DNA from 3 places in the Streptomyces sp. RKND-216 genome. Region 3 is predicted to be linked to each of the others. Evidence: riboswitches for the same ligand, from Rfam matches in the RefSeq annotation. Region 3 holds a riboswitch; each other region holds the start of a gene.
What was found. Region 3 has a riboswitch for thiamine pyrophosphate ahead of E4198_RS05440 (thiamine ABC transporter substrate-binding protein). Riboswitches for the same ligand answer to the same signal wherever they lie in the genome.
Positions count from the first base shown of each region.

Region 1: it holds a riboswitch for thiamine pyrophosphate, as region 3 does, so the genes downstream of both, thiO (glycine oxidase ThiO) here and E4198_RS05440 (thiamine ABC transporter substrate-binding protein) in region 3, are expected to answer to the same signal.
Region 2: it holds a riboswitch for thiamine pyrophosphate, as region 3 does, so the genes downstream of both, thiC (phosphomethylpyrimidine synthase ThiC) here and E4198_RS05440 (thiamine ABC transporter substrate-binding protein) in region 3, are expected to answer to the same signal.

Region 1 covers NZ_SSBQ01000002.1:4,847,519-4,852,943, forward strand. Annotated here, with positions in the region: gene pknB (Stk1 family PASTA domain-containing Ser/Thr kinase) at 1-1,184, opposite strand, end outside; gene E4198_RS21240 (thiazole synthase) at 1,355-2,185, opposite strand; gene thiS (sulfur carrier protein ThiS) at 2,188-2,412, opposite strand; gene thiO (glycine oxidase ThiO) at 2,409-3,578, opposite strand; TPP riboswitch at 3,572-3,684, opposite strand; gene E4198_RS21255 (FAD-dependent oxidoreductase) at 3,869-5,053, shown strand; gene E4198_RS21260 (Rv2175c family DNA-binding protein) at 5,087-5,425, shown strand, end outside.
Region 2 covers NZ_SSBQ01000002.1:2,901,313-2,906,737, forward strand. Annotated here, with positions in the region: gene E4198_RS12945 (NUDIX hydrolase) at 1-406, opposite strand, end outside; gene E4198_RS12950 (LysR family transcriptional regulator) at 529-1,425, opposite strand; gene thiC (phosphomethylpyrimidine synthase ThiC) at 1,851-3,677, opposite strand; TPP riboswitch at 3,669-3,782, opposite strand; gene E4198_RS12960 (YibE/F family protein) at 3,853-5,364, shown strand; gene E4198_RS12965 (DUF5326 family protein) at 5,327-5,425, opposite strand, start outside.
Region 3 covers NZ_SSBQ01000002.1:1,272,308-1,277,732, forward strand. Annotated here, with positions in the region: gene E4198_RS05435 (iron ABC transporter permease) at 1-971, opposite strand, end outside; gene E4198_RS05440 (thiamine ABC transporter substrate-binding protein) at 1,097-2,182, opposite strand; TPP riboswitch at 2,242-2,351, opposite strand; gene rlmN (23S rRNA (adenine(2503)-C(2))-methyltransferase RlmN) at 2,484-3,590, opposite strand; gene E4198_RS05450 (phosphatidate cytidylyltransferase) at 3,874-5,040, opposite strand; gene frr (ribosome recycling factor) at 5,053-5,425, opposite strand, start outside.

The DNA of each region.
Region 1 (5,425 bases), 3.6 Mb from region 3:
GCGCGGGCGTCGCCCTCCGTCAGGGACAGCACACTCGGGGTGCGGATGAACTGACCGGAGTTGATGTACCAGACGCCGGTGCCCAGCAGCACCGCCAGCACGGCGCCGAGGACGACCAGCAGCGGACGGCGGGGCCCGCGTGGGCGGGCGGCGCGGTGCCGGGAGCCGTCCGTCCCCTCCGGCGGATCCAGGGGAGGGGAGGGGAAGCGGGCGGTCCGTTCGACCGGCGACGGGTCCCGGCCGTCGTCCACCGGGCGCGGAAGCACGGTGGTGAGGTTCTCCGCACCCGCCTGCGTCCGGTTCCGGGCCTCCGGCGGGACGACGTCGAGCTGGGCGTCGGTCAGACCCGCCCGTACGCTCCGGACCTCGGAGAGCAGGGCGACCGCGTCCGCCGGGCGCCGTTCCGGGGTGCGGGCGGCCGCGCGGGCCACCAGCGCGTCGAGCTCCGGGGCCAGCCCGGGAACCCGGTCCGAGGGGGCGGCCACGTCGGCCTGGAGGTGCTGATAGAGGACCTGCGCGGGCGTACCGCCGGAGTGCGGCTTGGAGCCGGTCAGCATCTCGTAGAGCACCACGCCGCACGCGTAGAGGTCGGTGCGGGTGTCGGAGACGCCGTGCTCGATCTGCTCCGGCGCCAGGTAGGAGACCGTGCCCAGGAGGGACTCGGTGTTGGTCGAGGTCTGCCCGTCCACGGCCCCGACCAGGCCGAAGTCGGCGACCTTGACCCGGCCGTCGTCCCCTATCAGAACGTTCTCCGGCTTCATGTCCCGGTGCACCAGACCGGCCCGGTGGGCGGCGCCCAGTGCGGCCAGCATCGGCTCCAGCACGTCCAGTGCCGCCCGCGGCTGCAGTGCGCCGCGTTCCCGCAGGACGTCCCGCAGGGTGCAGCCGTCGACGTACTCCATCGCCAGGTAGACGTGGCCGCCGTCGGTGCCCTGGTCGAAGACGCCCACCACGTTGTGGTGGGCGAGCCGGGCCGCGGAGCGCGCTTCGCGGATGAACCGCGCCACGAACACCTGGTCGCCCGCCAGCGCGGCGTGCATCACCTTCAATGCGCACACGCGGTCCAGTCGCATGTCCAGCGCCCGGTAGACCGTCGCCATCCCGCCCACCGCGATCCGCGCGTCCACGCGGTAACGACCGTCGAGCACATGGCCGATGAGCGGGTCCTGAAGCGTCGTGTCCACCCGCCCGAGTCTACGAGGGGCCCCGCGCGGGAGCGGGTACCCCCGCCGCGCCGGGCCCGCTTCGCAGCAGAACGGTGACACGGAGCCGCCCCCTCCGTGACCAGCGCGGGCCGTGCGGCGCCCGCCCGGGCGGCAGGTGACAGCGACTCACCTCATGCCCGACGTCCGTATCACATGAAAGCGGGACGTTCCGGGTCGAATGCGGCGATGCCCTCGGTGGGGGAGGACGCCTCCGCGTAGTGCCGCCGGGGGATGCGCCCGGCCCGGTGCGCCAGCCGTCCGGCAGCCACCGCGTGCCGCATCGCCCGCGCCATCAGCTCCGGTTCCTGCGCCCGCGTCACTGCCGAGGCCAGCATTACCGCCGCGCAGCCCAGCTCCATGGCCAGGGCGGCGTCCGAGGCGGTGCCGGCCCCCGCGTCCAGGACGACCGGTACGGAGGCGCTTTCGGCGATCAGCTGGAAGTTGTGCGGGTTGCGGATGCCCAGACCCGAGCCGATCGGCGAGCCCAGTGGCATCACCGCCGCACAGCCCGCGTCCTCGAGCCGCCGGGCCAGCACCGGGTCGTCGTTGGTGTACGGCAGTACCGTGAAACCGTCGTCGACCAGCGTCTCAGCGGCCTCCAGCGTCTCCACCGGATCGGGCAGCAGGGTGTGCTCGTCGGCGACGACCTCCAGCTTCACCCAGTCCGTCTCCAGTGCCTCCCGGGCCAGTCGCGCGGTCAGCACCGCCTCGCCCGCGCTGTGGCAGCCGGCGGTGTTCGGCAGCACGCGAATGCCGTGCCGGCGCAGCACCGTCAGCACCGACCCCTGCACGGCCGGGTCGAGTCGGCGCATCGCGACGGTGGTCAGCTCCGTTCCTGAGGCGAGCAGCGCCCGCTCCATCACCTCCAGGCTGGGCGCTCCACCGGTCCCCATGATCAACCGGGAGCCGAACGCGACTCCGTCGATCACCAGCGGGTCCGCCGCGGCCTGTTCGACGTCGTCCGCGGTGTGCACGGTCATGGTCAGCCTCCCTGTACGGCGGTCAGCACTTCGACGCGGTCGCCGTCGGCCAGCTCGGTCTCCGGCCACCGGCCGCGCGGCACGACGGCCTCGTTCACGGCAGCCGCCACCCCGGACGGCGCGGTGGTCAGCGTCGCCACCAGACGGTCGAGGGTCTGGCCGCGGGACAGCTCCCGCGGCTCCCCGTTCACGGTCAGCGTCACGGTCGCGGTGTGTGCAGCAGTCATCGGGTGTGCTCCTGGAGGGGGGAGAGGAAGCGGTCCGGGGCGAACGGCCGGGCGTCCTCGGGCAGCCGGCCCGTCGTCAGCACCTCTGCCATCACGTCTCCCGTCACGGGGGTGAGGAGCACGCCGTTGCGGCCGTGGCCGGTCGCGACGTGCAGGCCCGGCAGCGCGGTGGGCCCCAGCGCGGGCGCGTTGTCGGGGGAGACCGGGCGCAGGCCGGCGCCGGACTCGGTGAGCGGGAGCTCGGTGACGCCCGGCACCAGCGCCCGTGCGTCCCGCAGTAGTTCGTACACGCCGCCGGCGGTCACCGTGGTGTCCCAGCCCAGCTCCTCGCTCGTCGCCCCCACCACCAGCTCCCCGTCCTCCCGGGGCACCAGGTAGACGGGCGTGCCGCGCACCGTGGCCCGGACGGTGCGGGAGAGGAACGGCGCGTACGCGGGCGGTACGCGCAGCCGCAGCACCTGGCCCTTCACCGGCCGCACCGGCGGCAGCACCCCGGGCGGCACGCCGTCCAGCTTCCCGCTCCACGAGCCGGTGGCCAGCACCGTCTGTCCAGCGCGGATCTCGCGGCCGTCCGTGAGGACCGCCCCGGCCGCCCGGTTGCCCGCGACGGTCAGCCGTGCGGCGGCGGCCTCGCGGAAGGCGACTCCGGCACGGGTGCAGGCGGCGAGCAGTGCCGCCGCGAGCCGCCGGGGATCGACCTGGTGGTCGCCGTCCACCCGGACGCCGGCCCGCACCGAGGGAGCCAGCATCGGCTCCAGCCGCCGGCACTCGCGGCCGGTCAGCCACTCGGCCTCCAGACCGCACCGCTGCTGCAGCGCGTGCACGTCACGGAGACGGGCGCGGTCGTCCGCGTCGAAGGCGACGGACAGGGCACCGCAGGCGCGGTGGGCGGTGAGCCGCCCGCTCGCCTCTTCCAGCTCGGCGACGAAGTCCGGATAGCGGCGGGCGGACGCCAGGTTCAGGGCGAGCAACGTCTCCTCGCCGTAATGGAGTTCGGTGACGGCCGCCAGCATGCCCGCCGCGACCCGCGCGGCGCCGCCGCCCGGCGCGGGGTCGGCCACTGCCGTCCGAAGGCCGCGCTGGGCCGCGCGCCAGGCCGTGACCAGGCCGGACAGCCCACCGCCGAGAACGAGGACGTCCGCGGCGGACGTCTCAGGGGTCGGCACTTCGCGTCTCCTCCCTTCGCCGGAATGACCCGGATCAGGTTCGTACGGTCGGAGGCCGTTCCGCCTCCCTCTCAGCCCGGTCCGCCGGGCTCCCGCGTGCATGACGTATGCCGGCCACCCTACTGCGTCCGCCGGGAGCCGTTCCGCGGCGGGCCCGGCGCCTGCGGCCGTCCAGATTCACGCGGCCTCAAGGACGCTCGGGAAGGACGCTCGGGCGACCGTGCCGGGCGCCGTCATACAGTGGCGGTGTGACCGAGGACAACGCGCGTGTGGTGATCGTCGGCGCCGGCATGGCGGGCGTCCAGACAGCGGTGCAGCTGCGCGAACAGGGCTGGACCGGCCCCGTGCTGCTGCTGGGCGCCGAGCCGCACCAGCCGTACGACCGTCCGCCGCTGTCCAAGGCCGTGCTGCTCGGCACGGCCGAGGGCTCCGCGTTCGACATCGACTTCGACACGCTTGGCGTGGAACTCGAACTCGGCAACCCCGTCACGGGGTTGGACGCCGGTGAGCGGGTGCTGCAGACCGGCCGCGGGCCGGTCCCGTACGACGCCCTGGTGCTCGCCACCGGAGCCGAGCCCCTGACCCTGCCGGGCGGCGAGGGCGCCCCCGGCGTGCACCTGCTGCGCACCCTGGACGATGTCGCCCGGCTCCGGCCCGTGCTCGAGGAGCGCAAGGACGTCGTGGTGGTCGGCGCGGGCTGGATCGGCGCCGAGTTCGCCACCGCGGCCCGCGAGGCCGGCTGCGCCGTCACCGTCGTCGAGAGCGCCGACCGGCCGCTGCCCGGCGCGCTGCCCGCCGACGTCGCGGTGCACATGCGCGACTGGTACGCACAGAGCGGTGCCCGGCTGCGTACCGGTGCCCGGGTGGCGGCCGTCGAACCTGGCGCCGTGGTGCTGGACGACGGCGAGCGCGTGCCCGCCGACGCGGTGGTGGTGGGCATCGGCGCCCGCCCGGCGACCCGCTGGCTCGCCGACTCGGGAGTCGCGCTCTGCGCCGACGGCTCGGTGCGGGGCGACGACCGGCTGCGCACCTCGGTCCCCGGCGTGTACGCGGTGGGGGACTGCGTGTCGTTCCCCTCCGCCCGCTACGGCGCCCGGCTGCTGGTGCACCACTGGGACAACGCCCTGCAGGGCCCGGTGGTGGTCGCCGCCAACGTCGTCGCCGAGCTGCGCGGCGGTGGCCCGGCGGAGGAGGCCGTCTATGACCCGGTGCCCTACTTCTGGTCCGAGCAGTTCGGCCGCTTCGTGCAGTACGCGGGGCACCACGCGGGTGCCGACCGGATGCTGCTGCGCGGCGACCCGGGGGAGCCGTCCTGGTCGGTGTGCTGGCTGCGCGGAGAGACGCTGACCGCGCTGCTTGCCGTCGGGCGCCCCCGCGACCTCGCCCAGGGCCGCCGGCTCATCCAGCAGGGCGCCGTACTCGATCCCACCCTGCTGGCGGACGCGTCGGTCGCCTTGAAGAAGGCCGTGCGCTAGTGACTGTCGGCGGCAGGTGGCAGGCTGGTGTCCGTGACCGAGATTGACGCGAAGACCGATGCTCTCGTCCCCGCCTGGCTCACGCTGCCCGACATCGCCGAGCAGTTCGGCGTCGAGGTGACCCGGGTACGGCAGTTGGTCAAGGAGGGCCAGCTGATCGCCGTGCGCCGAGGCGAGAACCGCGCGCTGCACGTCCCCGCCGACTTCGTCGCGGGGGACCGGATCGTGAAGGGCCTGGTCGGCACGCTGACCCTGCTCAGGGACGACGGGTTCACCGACGAGGAGGTGCTGGAGTGGCTGTTCACCCCGGACGACAGCCTGCCGGGCACGCCCGCGCAGGCGCTGCGGGAGAACCGCGGCACCGAGGTCAAG
Region 2 (5,425 bases), 1.6 Mb from region 3:
CGTCGACGGAGGCGATGCCCTCGCGGGTGAAGGGGAGGCGCACGACCTCGTACTCGCCGCAGGGTTCCTCGACCTCGGGTCCGTGCCGCCGGGAGAGGTCCATGCTCTCCAGCCGGCAGGCGAAGAAGAACTGCACCTTCACGCCCTCCCGGCCGTCGTCCGTGGTGTGCGGGACGGTGTCGACGAAGGCGGGGACGACATCGCCCACCTCGGCGCCGAGTTCCTCGTCGACCTCGCGGTGCAGGGCCCGTACGACGCTTTCGTCCACGTCGGGTTCCACGCCCCCGCCCGGGGTGATCCAGTACGGGGCCAGGCCGGGCTTCGTCCGCTTGATGACGATCATGTGGTCGCCGTCGAGCAGAATGGCGCGGGCGGTGCGTTTGACCACGGGACGTTCGGGGGTCATGCAGGAGGTCTGGCCCGTGGTGCGGCGGCTGAAACCCGCCTGCTGCGCGGCCGGCCCGGGGGCGCGGCGTGCGGCGTGGAGGCGCGGTGCACGCGTCGGTGTTCCGGCGGAGCCGCCGGAGGTCACCAGTCGGCGGACGCGCGCACCAGCCACTCGTGGGTGCGTGCGATGTGCGGCAGGGCCAGGGTGCCCACCCGCACGGTGAGGAAGTAGGTGCGCAGCGGGGGTACGGGCGGTTCCAGCAGGGCGGCGAGGGCGCCGCTCGCCAGGTGCTCGGCGCACAGGTAGCGGGGCAGCACGGCCATGCCCGCGCCGTGCAGCACGCACTGGAGTACGGCGCGCAGGTCCGGGGCGATGACCGTGCCGGACTGGAGTAGCGGCTGGTCGAAGACGGCGGCCCAGTAGCGGGTCATCAGCGGCATGCTCTCGTGGACCGACAGCGCCGGTACGTCCTCCAGCGCGGCGGGTCCCTTTGCGCGCACCACGGCCGCGCCGCCGAGCCGCGCGGCCCAGCGCGGCCCGGCGACCAGGACCAGCTCCTCGTCGCACAGCGGGGTGGTGGCCAGGAGTCGGCCGCGGGGGCGGCCGGTGGTGAGGGCGAGGTCGCTGTGGCCGGCGGCGAGCCCTTCGAGGACCTCCTCGGTGCTGCCGAACGCGGCGCGCAGGGAAAGGCCCTGGCCGACCAGGGCGGTGAGTGCGGGCACGGCCCGCAGCGCGGTGAACTCGGGCGGGCCGGCGAGGTGCACGGTGCGGCCGGCGCTCTCCTCGTCGAGGCCCCTTTCGGTGATCTCGGTCAGGGCGTCGAGGTGTGGGGCGACCTTGCGGGCGAGCTCCTCGCCGACGGCGGTGGCGGTGACGCCGCGGGCCATCCGGTGGAAGAGCGGACGGCCGATCTGACCCTCCAGGGTGCGGATCTGCCCGGTGACGGCCGGCTGGGAGAGGCCGAGGAGTACCGCGCCGCGGGTGAAGGAGCCGGCGCGGTGCACCGCCAGGAACGTGCGCAGCAGCGCCAGGTCCATCGGTCCTCCACTCGTGTGCGGGGGTGCGAACGTGCGGGACGCGCGCCGGGGCGCGCGAGGAAGGGGGCGACCTCGCTGTGCGTCCCCGGCCCCTTCCACACCGTCACGGTGGGTAGCGCAACGATAAATATATCGATAGGCAAGTGTCACTACGGTGATTGGACACTGACGCTGAGTCAACTAGCCTTGGGGTGCGGTTCTTCGCGCGTTGAAGACGGCGCGTTCGAGACAGGAGGGGGGAGTCTCGAAACGTCGTTCACCGACCGCTTCGGCCGCACGCCCCCGGGGGACGTACAGGGGCGCCGGGGGATGTACGGGGGCACACCGCGACCGGGGGGCTGCACCGATCGGTGCAGCCCCCCGGTCGTCGGCGTCGCACCTCTTCGAGGGCGGCCGCCGCGCATCCGGGAGGCCGTCGCCGTCGGTCAGTCCGCCAGCGGCAGGTAGACGCGGTTGCCCGCCTCGGCGAACTCACGCGACTTCTCCGCCATGCCCGCCTCGATCTCCTGCACGTCGAGTGCGGCGGGGACGCCGCCGTTCGCTGCTCCGCCTCCGGCCATCTCGCTGGCGTGCTCCCGGCGGATGTCCTGGCTGATCTTCATCGAGCAGAATTTCGGCCCGCACATCGAGCAGAAGTGTGCCGTCTTGGCCGGTTCGGCCGGGAGGGTCGCGTCGTGGAACTCCCGGGCGGTGTCCGGGTCGAGGGCCAGGTTGAACTGGTCCTCCCAGCGGAACTCGAAGCGCGCGTCGGACAGCGCGTCGTCCCAGTCCTGCGCGCCCGGGTGGCCCTTGGCCAGGTCCGCCGCGTGCGCCGCGATCTTGTACGTGATCACGCCGGTCTTGACGTCGTCCCGGTCGGGCAGGCCCAGGTGCTCCTTCGGCGTGACGTAGCAGAGCATCGCCGTCCCCCACCAGCCGATCATCGCCGCGCCGATGCCCGAGGTGATGTGGTCGTACGCCGGGGCGATGTCGGTGGTGAGCGGGCCCAGGGTGTAGAAGGGCGCCTCCTCGCAGATCTCCTGCTGGAGGTCGATGTTCTCCTTGATCTTGTGCATCGGGACGTGTCCGGGGCCCTCGATCATCGTCTGCACGCCGCGCGCCTTGGCGATCCGGTTCAGTTCGCCGAGCGTGCGCAGTTCGGCGAACTGCGCCTCGTCGTTCGCGTCGGCGATCGATCCGGGCCGGAGTCCGTCGCCGAGCGAAAACGTCACGTCGTACGCGCGCAGGATGTCGCAGAGTTCCTCGAAGTGGGTGTAGAGGAAGCTCTCCTGGTGATGCGCCAGGCACCAGGCGGCCATGATGGAGCCGCCGCGTGAGACGATGCCGGTCTTGCGACGCGCGGTGAGCGGCACGTAGCGCAGCAGCACGCCGGCGTGGACGGTCATGTAGTCGACGCCCTGCTCGCACTGCTCCAGGACGGTGTCCTTGTAGACCTCCCAGCTCAGCTCCTCGGCCTTGCCGTCGACCTTCTCCAGCGCCTGGTAGAGCGGCACCGTGCCGATGGGCACGGGGGAGTTGCGCAGCACCCACTCGCGGGTGGTGTGGATGTTGCGGCCGGTGGAGAGGTCCATGACCGTGTCGGCGCCCCAGCGGCTCGCCCAGGTCATCTTCTCCACCTCCTCCTCGATCGAGGAGGTGACGGCGGAGTTGCCGATGTTGGCGTTGACCTTCACCAGGAAGTTCTTGCCGATGATCATCGGCTCGATCTCCGGGTGGTTGACGTTGGCCGGGAGGACGGCGCGTCCCGCGGCGATCTCGTCGCGCACCAACTCGGGGGAGACGTTCTCCCGGACGGCGACGTACTCCATCTCCGGGGTGATGTCGCCGCGCCGGGCGTACGCGAGCTGCGTGACGGCCATATCGCCGCGTGCCCGCCGGGGCTGGCGCGGACGGCCGGGGAAGACCGCGTCCAGGTTCCTCAGACCGCCGCGCGGCGAGGTGTGCTTGATCCCGTCGTCCTCGGGCCGCAGTTCACGGCCCGCGTACTCCTCGGTGTCCCCCCGGGAGATGATCCAGTTCTCCCGCAGCGGCGGCAGGCCGCGGCGGACGTCGGTGTCGATGGTGGGGTCGGTGTACGGGCCGGACGTGTCGTACAGCGTCACGTCCTGGCCGTTGGTGAGGTGCACCCGGCGGACCGGGACCCGGATGTCCGGGCGCGATCCCCCGACGTAGCCCTTGTGCCAGCCCGGTTTCCGCTGCGCTTCGGCAGCGCCGGACGGGTTTTCGGGCGTGCGTGCATCCTGCATGGTCATGAGACCTACTCCCTACGCCGGCATTACCCGGTAACAGGTTCGGCGGTCGACGCAGCCGTTCAGCGCCCTCTCAGCCCCGTGCTCGGAGCTCCCGCGATGTGCAAAGCGGCTCCACGCTAACGGCTCACCGCGCGGGGTGGCCAGAGGGCCCCCGGCTTCTTGCGATGATCGGTGTGTGACGACGCCACCGCAGCAGCCGCAGCCGCCGTCCTCCGGGTGGGGGGACGGGCCCCGATCCGGGCATGCCCACCAGCACGGCCGGCGCCCCGAGTACGGCCACCCGCCCGCCCACGGCGGCGGTCACGGCGGGCACGGCGGTCACGGCCACGGCGGTGGGCACGGCGGTCACGGCCACGCGCACGCCCATGGCCCGGCGACGCCCGTCTCCCGCCACCTGCGGAAGGTCGTCGCCGCCGTGCTCATCCCCTTCGCCGCCGCCGTCGTCGCGGGGCTGGTGCTGCTCTGGCCGGGCGGGGCGCCGGGCGGGCAGGAGGACGGTCGCAGCGGCGTCGGCTTCGACCGGCCCACCTACGACGCGCGCGTCACGGCCGTGCGCACCGTGGACTGCGCCGACGTCAACGCCCAGCCGTCGGGCGGGATCGGGCAGCAGCCCGATCCCGGCGCGGGCGGTGCCGGCGGTGCCGGCGACCAGGCGTGCCGCCAGGCGACCGTCGAGGTCACCAGCGGCCCCGGCACCGGACGCACCTTCCCCCACGTCATCACCCCGGACGCCACCCGCACCCTGTCCGCCGGGCAGGACGTCGTCGTCGCCTATGCGGAGAACGCGCCGCGGGATCTCCAGTACGCGGTGATCGACGTGGACCGCGACCTGCCGATGGCGCTGCTCGCCGGGATCTTCGCCGTGGTGGTGGTGCTGGTGGGACGGCTGCGCGGGATGCTGGCGCTGGTCGGGCTGGGGGTGAGCTTCGCCGTGCTGACGCTGTTCATCCTCCCGGCGATCCTCCAGGGCTCCAACCCGCTGCTGGTCGCTGTGGTGGGCGGCAGCGCGATCATGCTGGCCACGCTCTACCTCTGCCACGGCCTGTCCGCACGGACCTCCGTCGCGGCGCTCGGCACGCTGGTGTCGCTGCTGCTGATCGGCGTGCTGGGTTCGCTGTTCATCGGCTGGGCGGAGCTCACGGGCAACACCGACGACCAGACGGGGCTGGTGCACGGGCTCTACCCCGACATCAAGATCCAGGGTCTGCTGCTCGCCGGTGTGCTCATCGGTTCGCTCGGCGTGCTGGACGACGTCACGGTGACTCAGACCTCGGCCGTGTGGGAGTTGAGGGACGCCGACCCGTCGGCGGGTTGGCGGCAGCTGTACGGCGCCGCGATGCGCATCGGCCGCGACCACATCGCGTCCGTGGTCAACACCCTGGTGCTCGCCTACGCCGGGGCGGCCCTACCGCTGCTCCTGCTCTTCTCCATCGCGGAGAGCAGCGTGGCCACGGTCGCCGGTTCGGAGTTGGTGGCGGAGGAGATCGTGCGGACCCTCATCGGGTCCATCGGGCTGGTCGCGTCCGTGCCCGTCACCACGCTCCTGGCCGCGCTGGTGGTCTCCGCGGACCGCCGGCCGGGGACGACCCCCGGCTCCGCCGAGGTCCCCGGCGCTCCGGTGCCCGCCGGGGCGGCGCCCGGCGCGACGGTCACCAGTCGTCGCGGGAGGAGGAGGAAGAAGAGGTGAACTGGCGCACCAGGTAGATCAGACCGCCCACCAGGGCCGCGAAGAGCAGCACCTTGAAGAG
Region 3 (5,425 bases):
AAGGTGCTGTCGCTGCCGTGCTCGGTCAGAGCACGGTAGAAGGCGAATCCGTAGCCGTCGCTGGTGCGCAGCGAGCGGAGCGCGAGCACGACCAGGGGGGCGACCAGCAGCACGGCGACCAGGACGAGATGCGACCACAGCAGCGCCCACTGGCCGGTGCCGCGCGGGCGGCGCGCGGTGTGCCGGGCGTCGACGAGCGCCAGCGCCGACTCCCGCCGCCGCACCGTCCAGGCGTGCACGGCCAGCAGCGCGGCCACCGCGGCGAACTGGAGCAGGGTGAGCACAGCCGCGGCTGGCAGGTCGAGCAGCGCGGCGGTTTGCCGGTAGATCTCCACTTCGAGAGTCGCGTATCGGGGACCGCCGAGCACCTGGATCACGCCGAAGGAGGTGAAGGTGAAGAGGAAGACCATCAGTGCGGCGGCGGCGACGGCCGGTGTCAGCGCGGGGAGCGTGACGCGGCGCCAGGCCCCGAACCGGGTCGCGCCCAGCACCCGCGCGGCCTCCTCCTGCCGCGGGTCCAGCTGCGCCCAGAGCCCGCCCACGGTCCGCACCACGACGGCGTAGTTGAAGAAGACGTGCGCGAGCAGGATCGCCCACACGCCGGTGTCCAGCCGCACTCCCCACAGCTGGTCGAGAGTGCCGCCGCGCCCGGCCAGGGCGAGGAACGCCGAGCCGACGACGACCGTGGGGAGCACGAAGGGCACGGTGACGACCGCCCGCAGCACCTGCTTGCCGGGGAAGTCGAAGCGGGCGAACACGTACGCGCCGGGCAGGGCGACGACGAGTGTGAGCGCGGTGGAGGCCGCAGCCTGCCACAGCGTGAAACGCAGCACCTGGAGCACCGCGGGGTCGGTGAGGACCTCGGCGGCGCGGGCGAACTGCCACCGGCCGCCGTCGTGCAGGCCGCGGAGCGTGATCGCGACGACCGGATAGGCGAAGAAGAGGGCGAAGAACGCGGCCGGCAGGGCCATCAGGGCCAGCCGCCGGGCGGCGTCGCGTGCGCCGCCCGGCTGCAGTCCGGGGGTGGGCACCGGCTCCCTCCGCGGCGCGGGGACGTACGTCCACGCCCGCCGGAGCGCCGGCCGCGCCTCGGTGTCTACCGCACGACGAGCGAGGTCCACGCCTTCACCCACTGCTCCCGGTTGTCCGCGATGCGCTCCGGCGCCATCGTGGCCGGGTTCTCGACGTCCGCGCCGTACTCGGTGAACACCTCAGGCAGTGCGGCGTCCTCGCGCACCGGGGAGACGAACATCTGGAGCGGCAGGTCCTCCTGGAACGCAGTGCCGATCAGGAAGTCCAGCAGCGCCTTGCCGCCCTTCGGGTTGTCCGCGCCCTCCAGCAGGCCGGCGAACTCGACCTGCCGGAAGCAGGTGCCCTCGGCGACGCCGGTCGGCGCATGCTCGGGCATCGGCTTCTTCCCGAGCACCTCGGCGGGCGGGCTGGATGCGTACGACACGACCAGCGGCCGGTCGCCCTTGCCCTCGCCGCCGGCCGATCCGCTGAACCGGTCGTAGTACGCCTGCTCCCAGCCGTCGACGACCTCGACGCCATTGGCCTCCAGCTTCTTCCAGTAGTCCTTCCACCCGCCGTTCCCGTACTCGGCGACGGTGGCGAGTAGGAAGCCCAGACCGGGCGAGGAGGTGGCGGCGTTCTCGGTGACGAGCAGGTCCTTGTACGCCGGCTTCGTCAGGTCGCCGAGCGTGCGGGGCGGCCGGAGGTCGTTCTTCTCGAAGTACTCGCGGTCGTAGTTGACGCAGATCTCGCCGGTGTCCACCGGGGTCACGTCCGTGCCGCCACCGGCCGGCCGGTACTCCTGCGGGACCTTCTCCAGGCCGCGGGCCTCGTAGGGGGTGAAGATCTCGTTCTCCAGCGCGCGGGAGAGCAGGGTGTTGTCCACGCCGAAGAGGACGTCGCCCTGCGGGTTGCCCTTGTTCAGCACCGCCTGGTTGACCGTGGATCCGGCGTCGCCGGCGCGCAGGATCTCCAGTTCGTAGCCGGTCTCGTCGGTGAACCGCTCAAGCACCTTCTCGGAGGCGGCGAAGGAGTCGTGCGTGACCAGGGTGACCTTCTCCGCGTCCCCGCCGTCCGCAGAGGAGTCGCCGGACCCACCGGAGCCGCCGCACCCGGCGAGCAGCGAGACGCCCAGCGTGACGGCGAGGAGGGTGGTGGCGGTGTGCTTCATCGTGCAGCCTTCTTCCCGGGTCCTCGGCGGACCTCCAGGTGGGCGCACGCGGGCAGCACGAGAGGTGTGAACCGATCTTCCTACCCAGCATGACCTGGGCGAGGTTCGAGGGTCTGCGGCCGGACGGTGCCGCACTCTCAGCGCTGCGCGCGCTCCCCTGTCGGATGGAAATACCGTTGTACGGTACCAGCCGGGCTCTCACGGCGAGCAGGCCCGGCCTCCGTCGGGGCACGGGCGGCGCCCGTCTCGCGTGCCCCGCCGCCCTTCCACCGCTGTCCTGCCGCGGTTCCGCCGCTGCCGGTCAGCGCTCCGTGGCCGCCAGCTGGCCGCAGGCCCCGTCGATCTCCTGGCCCCGGGTGTCCCGCACGGTCACCGGTACGCGGTGCGCCTCCAGGGCCCGGACGAACTCCCGCTCGTCCTCCGGCCGCGACGCGGTCCACTTGGACCCCGGCGTCGGGTTGAGGGGGATCAGGTTGACGTGCACCGGTCGTCCCTTGAGCAGCCGGCCCAGCAGATCGGCCCGCCACGCCTGGTCGTTGATGTCCCGGATCAGCGCGTACTCGATGGAGACCCGGCGCCCGGACTTCTCCGCGTACTCCCACGCGGCGTCCAGCACCTCGCGCACCTTCCACCGGGTGTTCACCGGCACGAGGGTGTCGCGCAGCTCGTCGTCCGGCGCGTGCAGCGAGACCGCCAGGCGGCACTTGAGCCCTTCGTCGGCGAACCGCAGCATCGCGGGCACCAGACCCACCGTCGACACCGTGATGCCCCGCTGCGACAACCCGACGCCGTCCGGCTCCGGATCGGTCAGGCGGCGGATGGCGCCGACCACCCGCTTGTAGTTGGCGAGCGGCTCGCCCATTCCCATGAACACGATGTTCGACAGCCGCGCCGGGCCCCCGGGCACCTCCCCGTCGCGCAGCGCACGCATGCCGTCGACGATCTGGTGCACGATCTCCGCCGTCGACAGGTTGCGGTCCAGGCCCGCCTGCCCCGTCGCGCAGAACGGGCAGTTCATCCCGCATCCGGCCTGCGAACTGATGCACATCGTGACCCTGTCCGGATACCGCATCAGCACCGACTCGACCAGCGTGCCGTCGTGCAGCCGCCACAGCGTCTTGCGCGTCGTGTCCTCGTCACAGCTGATGTGCCGCACCACGCTCATCAGCTCCGGCAGCAGCTCGCCAGCCAGCCGCTCCCGCGACTGCTGCGGGATGTCGGTCCACTCCGCGGGGTCGTGCGCGTACCGGGCGAAGTAGTGCTGCGACAGCTGCTTCGCGCGGAACGGCTTCTCCCCCAGCGCGGCCACGGCCTCCTTCCGCTCCTTCGGCGAAAGGTCGGCCAGATGCCGCGGCGGCTTCGCGGCCCCGCGCGGCGCCACGAACGTGAGCTCTCCAGGTGCAGGCATAACCGCTCCAGTGTCGCAGATTCCCGGGCCGTTCCCGCCGCCCAGCACCTGCGACCCTTGCCACCCTCCGGCACCCCCAGTCAGCCTCGGCCACCCCCGCACGGCCCCGCACGGCCCAACCGGAGACTCCGCCAGCACGCATGACATGTCTGGAACGCATGCGACGCGCTCGGCCACGTCGCCCGCTGTACGCCTGATCCCCGCCTCAGCACTCCGGGTGGCGGGCCGCAGGCCGCGGAGCCGGGGACGGTGACCGGCCAGTGGCGCCGTTACGGGTCGGCGGTCAGGCGGTGCCGGTGAAGAGGACGAAGAGGAGCCAGGCCACGGGGGCGGTGGGGAGGAGGGAGTCGAGGCGGTCCATGATGCCGCCGTGGCCGGGAAGAACCGTGCCCATGTCCTTGATGCCGAGGTCCCTCTTGATCATGGACTCGCCGAGATCGCCGAGAGTGGCGCTGACGGCGACGGCGAAGCCGAGGATCAGGCCCTGCCACCAGGCGCCACCGTCGACGGCGAACTCCATGCAGAGCGCGCCGGCGGCCATGGCGAAGGAGACGGCGCCGAGCAGGCCCTCGCGGGTCTTGCCCGGGCTGATGCGGGGAGCCAGCTTGTGCTTGCCGAAGCGCCAGCCGACGGCGTACGCACCCGTGTCGCTGACGACGGTGAGCACGAGGAACGTCAGGACGCGCCACGACCCGTCGTCGGCCGCGAGCATCAGGGCGACGAAGGTGGCGAGGAAGGGGACGTAGAAGGCGGCGAAGATGCCGGCCGAGACATCCCGCAGGTAGTCCTGGGGGGACCGGGTCATCCGCTGGAGCAGGATGCCCAGCGCGGTGAAGGCCATGCCGAGCCACGCGCCGTCCGCACCCCACACGTATCCCGCGACGACCATGCCCGTTCCCCCGGCGACCAGGATGGCCAGCGGGGCGCGGATGCCCTTGCGCTCGGAGAGCCGGGAGGTCAGCTCCCAGAGCCCGACGGCGACGGCGAGGACGATGACGCCGACGAAAAGATGCTTGTAGACGAACAGGGACGCGATGATCAACGCGCCGAGGCCGAGGCCGACTCCTATCGCGGCGCGCAGGTCGCGGCCGGCACGCTTCTTGCCCTTCGCCGGGGGCGGACCACCCGGCATGCCGGAGTGCGCCGGCTCGACCGGCTGCTGTCCGCCGTCCGGCCCGCCCGGGCCGTCGCCGGGCGTACCGCGGGAACTGGAGCCACCCACTGCGTCCTCACCGTTCTCGGGGTCGCCCGGCTCCCGGGGGACAGGGCGATCGGCAGCGGGGCCACCGACCACGGGCATGGGCCTGGTCGCGGCCGGGTGGCCGACGGGTGCGGAGCCCTGCGCGGCGGGCGACGGCGCGCCCGCCGGAGGAGCCGGTGCCGGGGCCCGGCCGGGCGGGCCGGAGAAACCGGCGCCCGGCGAAGGAGCACCCCAGGAGGAGTCGTTCACGGAACTCAAGCCTCAGACCTCGAGCAGCTCGGCTTCCTTGTGCTTCAGGAGCTCGTCGACCTGCGCCACATACTTGGAGGTGGTGTCGTCAAGCTCCTTCTCGGCCCGGCGGCCCTCGTCCTCGCCGACCTCGCCGTCCTTGATCGCCTTGTCGATGGTCTCCTTGGCCTTGCGGCGGACGCTGCGGATGGAGATCTTCGCGTCCTCGCCCTTGGCCTTGGCGACCTTGGTGAACTCCCGTCGGCGCTCCTCGGTGAGCTCGGGGAAGACCACCCGGATGATGTGGCCGTCGTTCGACGGGTTGACACCCAGGTCGGAGTCGCGGATCGCCTGCTCGATGTTGCGCAGCGCGCTCTTGTCGAACGGGGTCACCACGGCCATCCGG